2 regions of the Chryseobacterium sp. HR92 genome follow, and region 2 is predicted to be linked to the other one. Evidence: riboswitches for the same ligand, from Rfam matches in the RefSeq annotation. Region 2 holds a riboswitch; the other holds the start of a gene.
The links. Region 2 has a riboswitch for cobalamin ahead of metE (5-methyltetrahydropteroyltriglutamate--homocysteine S-methyltransferase). Riboswitches for the same ligand answer to the same signal wherever they lie in the genome.
Positions count from the first base shown of each region.

Region 1 (3,179 bases), 1.5 Mb from region 2:
GGGAGCATTCGTATCACAGTAAAATAATGATTTTAATTCTGTTTCTATTTTATTTTCTGCCTGAAAGCTGGAAATTCCCAAAATAAAAGAGCATACATAAAGTAGTTTTTTTGTCATGTTTATTAGTTTTAAAATTCTCTTGAAAAATAAGTCATTTTTTTGAATATGATTTACATTTAACTTATTTATTATCACTTATTTCTTTCATAAAATATTATGGCTAAGGCATCATTTTATAGGATCAACTGAAAACCAATACAAGATTTAATAAACTGCTACGTTATAATTATCTTCCGAAAAGCATTTAATTTATATATTTGAGGATCAAAAAAATTTCATGATGACTTTTATAAACAAAGCATTCTATTTATCCGCTTTCAGTATTTTATCTATAGCTTTTGTAAAAGGGCAGACTAAAGTTCCTTTTGGAGTTGTAAAAGCTGAAGAAGGATATGCCAACGTACGTGTACATAAAGACGACTATCGAAAAATTGTAGACAAGATCCGTATGCGTAAAGGAGATGTATTTGTTTATGTAAAACCGGCTCCGGGAGAAACGGAATGGATCTGGATCAAATATCCGGAGAAACAGGATGATGACAAACCTTTTGTACGTTATGAAACTCTTGATAAAGAAGGAATGGTTAATAAAGGGCGTATTGCATATGTAGACCAGCTTCCCGCCTATACTCCATCCAAATCTAAAAACGGAAGATCTCTCATTTTCACAGATAATTCTGATCCTAAAATCCCTACTGCACAAAGAAGCAAAGTAGTAATTGATATTTATCCTTCCAATGCTGGATACCGTAAAAAAGAAAAAGATGCAGAAGGAAAAATTCTTACCATTGATAAAGTAAAGCCCTGGGGAATCGGAAATGACCTTCCCGAAGGAATGACTGAAATCAAATCAATCAGAGTACAACAGCCCGGAAGAGGATCTGTTTTTGTAAGAGAAGCCATCAAAAATATGTTCCAGCCAACCATGGATTTTGAGAACATTGGAGTAACGTCCCTTGACTCTGACAATATTTTCCTTTATATGATAAATGGTTCAGGAGAAAACAGATACACCACTCTTTGGACGATTAAGAAAGGAAGAGTAATCAGCCAGATTATTTACCATAATCCGGAATAAATTCGCTACTTTTGCACCTGAAAAGTTTTACGCTTATTCATCACAGAAATTGGTTCTGCATCACTGCAGATTAAAAGGGAACCGTGTGAAAATCACGGACTGTCGCGCAACTGTAAGTAACTGAAATCTTTATCAAAGATCCACTGTGCGAGGCATGGGAAGGAGATAAAAGATGTTACAAGTCAGGAGACCTGCCTGTTTCTTTAAACAAATAACTTTCGCGATTTGAAGTTGTATTGATCTGATGGATTGTTTCAGGGGTTCTCTAAGTTCCTGTCATTATTCTGTTGTTTTAATATCGTTTTCATTTCGCTTTAATTAATAATGATATATGACTACAGAAGAAAGAATTGAAGCATCCGAAACCAGAATCTTTAAAGCGGTTTTCCCTAACACAACCAATCATTACGATACCCTTTTTGGTGGTACGGCTATGCAGCTGATGGACGAAGTAGCTTTTATTACCGCTACCAGATTTGCCAGAAAAAGAGTGGTAACGGTGAGCAGTGACAAGATCGATTTCAAGAAACCTATTCCAGCCGGAACTATTGTGGAACTGATCGGGAAAGTTTCATACGTTGGAAAAACCAGTATGAAAGTAAACGTTGAAATTTACACTGAACAAATGTACTCTTACGAAAGAGAAAAAGCCATTGTAGGTGATTTTACTTTTGTAGCGATCGATGAATTCAAGAAACCAATCCAGATACTATAAATAATATAGCTTCGGGCGGCCTTTGGCCGCCCGAAGCTTATTCTATTTTCATTAATTTTATTTCACAACTTTTTCTGTTTCCAGACTTCTGCTTAATAAAAATTCAAAGGCCTCTCCCATTTCATCCGATGCTCTGTTGATCGCATTTTCAAGCATATTTCGGATTTGTTTTTCTGTTACTCCGGCTTCCGTCCAGCTTTTTCCTGAAGTATGGGAATTTAAGATAAATGGCATAATTCTGTCAATCCCACAGGCAAAAATAGCATCAGGAGTTTTCTCATCTTCAAACTCAAGCCATAGATTAAAAAACTCTGTACGCAAAGGTTCATCCAGGATTCCGAAAATCTTTTGGGCAGATACCTTCTCTCTGTCAAACTTCCCTACCATTGCTTTTTCATCAAAAATAAAGGTGTCTCCAGCTTCTATCTCTACCAAATCATGAATGGAAAGCATTCTTATCACTCTCAACAGATCAATATCTGCACGGTTTTTAGCATATGGATAAAGGATCTGAGCCAGAATGATGATCTGCCAGGAGTGTTCTGCAGTATTCTCTCTTCGGGAATCGTCAGCATTATAATTTCTTCGCTGTACATTTTTCAAGGCATCCACTGCCAGGATAAAATCAATCTCTTTCTGAATTTTCATCTTACTTTTCTCTATTATATTGTTCTGAAGGATACACCTTTGTTTTGGTTACCCATTTATTATTGATCTTTTCTTTAGTGATTACTTTCACGCGGCCTTCTACCGTCATGTCTTCTTCTTTTTCAAAGACTTTATCAAGCCCTTTATTGGGAATAACTGCATATTCAGTGGTAAAAATATCACAGCAGCCGGATTTTCCATAGGAGATCAAGCGTTTACGTTGGACATCAACATCAAAAATATCAAGGGAACTGGATGCAAGATCCGTAAGTTCTTTACTCTTCACAAATGCCATTCTTGTACTGTTGAACACATAAACATCATAGGAAGCTGCACTATAGTTTCCCATATTTCCGTTCCTTACCGCTATATCTTCTGTTCCATCAAAATTAAAATCATTTATGATTACTGAGTTTTGTTTATTCGTCAGCTGGATCATTTTTCCAAGCTTGGGTTTTTCAGCCTGATCTGTTTCCAATACCAGATCATCCGATGCAAAAGTCTGTATCTTTGTATTTTTGTGATCAAACAACTCTACAGTTCCTTTTCCGCTACATCTGTCATCATAGCAATTTTCTACCTGAATAATGGCATCATAATTCTTTGAAGCATTTTTAACCTCAAACTGATATTGCCCAAAACATGCTGGCCCAAGTAAAACAAAAGCAGGTAAATGCT
Region 1 is NZ_CP139139.1:1,410,373-1,413,551, reverse strand. Features, by position in the region: gene SFA27_RS06375 (GEVED domain-containing protein) at 1-117, opposite strand, end outside; gene SFA27_RS06370 (hypothetical protein) at 338-1,138, shown strand; cobalamin riboswitch at 1,172-1,352, shown strand; gene SFA27_RS06365 (acyl-CoA thioesterase) at 1,470-1,853, shown strand; gene SFA27_RS06360 (HD domain-containing protein) at 1,911-2,501, opposite strand; gene SFA27_RS06355 (XAC2610-related protein) at 2,503-3,179, opposite strand, start outside.
Region 1: another riboswitch for cobalamin. It lies ahead of SFA27_RS06365 (acyl-CoA thioesterase); the one in region 2 lies ahead of metE (5-methyltetrahydropteroyltriglutamate--homocysteine S-methyltransferase).

Region 2 (3,179 bases):
CAAGAGCTATTGGATTATACAAAGCAAGAGAAATGGTTTTCTCCGGAGAATTTTATTCCGCAGAAGCCTGTAAAGATTTTGGTTTTGTCAATCATGTTTTTGCTCCCGAAGAATTACTGAACGAAGCCCAAAAACTGGCAGAAAAAATTGCTGCAAGAGGACCTGTAGCTGTGGCAAAAGCGAAACAATCTTTAAATACAGGATTTGAACTGCATATCACAGACGGATTACAGCAGGAAGCCGCCTTATTCGGAGAATTGTTTACAACACAAGATCACAATGAAGGCATTGGGGCATTTATAGAAAAACGAAACCCGGACTTTAAAGGAAGCTAATGGGAATGGAAAATTGAGAATTAAAACTAGGATGGCTTAACATAATAAATCGTTAGGTATCATGCTTAATTTTTTAATTCTCAATTTTTATTAGATGGTGATTCCATGATTGTTTTTCACTTCAGCCATGACAAACGTACTGTGGGTACTCCCGATAGAATCTACAGATCCAAGTTTGTTAAACACAAAATCCTGGTAATGTTTCATATCCCGTACCTGAACTTTCAAAAGGAAATCAAAATCTCCGGAAATATTGTAACATTCCGCAACTTCTTCAATTTCTAAAATTTCTTTCACAAAATCATACCCCACAGATCTGTCGTGAATTTTTAGCTTAATCTGACAGAAAACCGTAAAGCTGCGGTTGAGCTTTTCAGCATCAAGAACAGCCGCATACCTTTTCACAAATCCTTCCTGTTCCAATCTTTTTACCCTTTCAAAAACCGGTGAAGTAGAGAGGTTCACTTCCTTTGCAAGCTCTTTAACGGTCAGTTTTGCATTTTTCTGGAGCAGCCTGAGCAGCTGTACATCCTTATCATCGAGTTGTTCCACAGAATATTATTCTTTTAGATTATAAAAACAGTCAAATTTAAAGAATTGTATGCTTTTATTAATGTTTTTAAAAGTTTATTTTGCTTAATTAATTGACTTTAATTGTATGTTTATTCTGTATTGTTAATTTTACACAAAATTAAAAACTTTTACTGATGACCATTGTTAGAGGTAAAAGTACAGTTCTTTAGAGATACTTCATCAAACAGGAAAGGTTTTACTTAACGTAGACTAATAGGGAATCGTGTGAGAATCACGAGCTGTCGCGCAACTGTAAGTAACACCGAAGGTTTCTGTCCTTGTATATCCACTGCCAAAATCGGGAAGGATGACGGAAACTGTTACAAGTCAGGAGACCTGCCTTTACTGAATTGACAATGCTTTCGCGGTCTGAAGCTTTTGGGTCATACAGATGATATATCGGATTCATGTGTTTTTTCTTTATGGGAAATGCACAATCTGTTATATCATGATTCCAGAAATTTTTATCCGTTAAAACATTCCGAAGCATTTTAAAAAGACTTTACCATTAAGTTTAATTAAAAAGTAAAAAAATGCAAACTCACATTCTGGGCTATCCGCGTATTGGTAGCAAAAGAGAACTCAAAAAAGCCTGCGAGCAATATTGGTCAGGTAAAATCCTTTTGGAAGAACTTCTGAATACAGGCAGAAATATCTGTAACCAAAACTGGAACATTCAGAAAGAAGCGGGAATAGATCTTATTCCTTGTAATGATTTTTCATACTATGATCAGGTATTGGACATGAGCCTTGTGGTAGGGGCGATTCCTGCACGTTACCATGAAGTAGTGCTTAAAAAGAACAACTCTGAACTGGATCTTTATTTTGCAATGGCAAGAGGATATCAGAAAGATGGACTAGATATTACTGCAATGGAAATGACAAAATGGTTCGATACCAATTATCATTATATCGTTCCCGAGTTTTATAAAAACCAGCAGTTTAAACTGAGCTCAGATAAAATTTTTAATGAATTTGCAGGAGCAAAACAGGCAGGAATCAATGCAAAACCTGTAATTATCGGACTGGTTTCTTATCTGTTATTAGGAAAAGAGAAAGAAGAAGGATTTGATAAACTGGATCTGGCTGCAAACCTTCTTCCCGTATATATAGAGATCTTAACTAAACTTCAGGAGCAGGGCGCAGAGTGGATTCAGTTTGATGAACCTTTTTTAGCATTGGATTTAACGGAGAAAGCAAAAGAAACCTATCATTTTGTGTACGCCGAAATAAGAAAACGTTTCCCGAAACTGAAATTTATGGTGGCCACTTATTTTGAAGGATTAAATGATAATGGATTACTTGCTGTATCACTTCCTGTAAATGTATTACATATTGATCTTGTGAGAAATCCTGAACAATTAGACGATATTCTGAATATTGTTCCGGAAAGTTTAAGTCTTTCATTGGGAGTGGTTGACGGAAGAAATATCTGGAAAAATGATTTTGAAAAGTCTTTATATTTCATCAATAAAGCAATTGAGAAATTAGGATCAGAAAGGATTTTGATTGCTCCTTCCTCTTCATTGCTTCATTCGCCATGTGATCTGGATTTTGAAACCAGTCTTAACCCGGAAATTAAAAACTGGCTGGCTTTTGCCAAACAGAAAGTGACAGAAGTTGTAACGCTTAAAGAACTGGTATCCGGAACAGAAAATGAACAGATTCTTGCTTCTTTTGAAGAAAATAAAAAAGCAATTGCAAGCAGAAAAACATCCTCGCTTATTCATAATGATGAGGTGAAGCAAAGAGCAAATGCTGTCACTGAAAAAGATACACAAAGGATAAATACTTTTAAAATCCGTAAAGAAGAACAGCAGAAAGTACTACAGCTTCCTTTATTCCCAACGACTACGATCGGATCATTTCCACAGACAACGGAGGTAAGAAGCTGGAGAGCAAAATTCAAGAAAGGAGAGCTGACAGCAGAACAGTATGATACATTACTGAAGGAGGAAACCCAAAGAACGATTAACTGGCAGGAAGACATCGGAATAGATGTATTGGTTCACGGGGAATTTGAACGTAACGATATGGTGGAATATTTCGGGGAACAGCTGGAAGGTTTTGTATTCACAAAAAATGGCTGGGTACAGAGCTATGGAAGCCGTTGTGTAAAACCTCCTGTGATCTTCGGTGATGTTTCCCGTCCGACACCAATGACGGTATATTGGTCTCAATATGCACAATCCCAGACTGAAAAATGGGTAAAAGGAATGCTTACGGGTCCGGTTACTATTTTACAATGGTCATTTGTGCGTGATGATCAGC
Region 2 is NZ_CP139139.1:2,886,131-2,889,309, reverse strand. Features, by position in the region: gene SFA27_RS13090 (enoyl-CoA hydratase/isomerase family protein) at 1-335, shown strand, start outside; gene SFA27_RS13085 (Lrp/AsnC family transcriptional regulator) at 426-887, opposite strand; cobalamin riboswitch at 1,083-1,267, shown strand; gene metE (5-methyltetrahydropteroyltriglutamate--homocysteine S-methyltransferase) at 1,442-3,179, shown strand, end outside.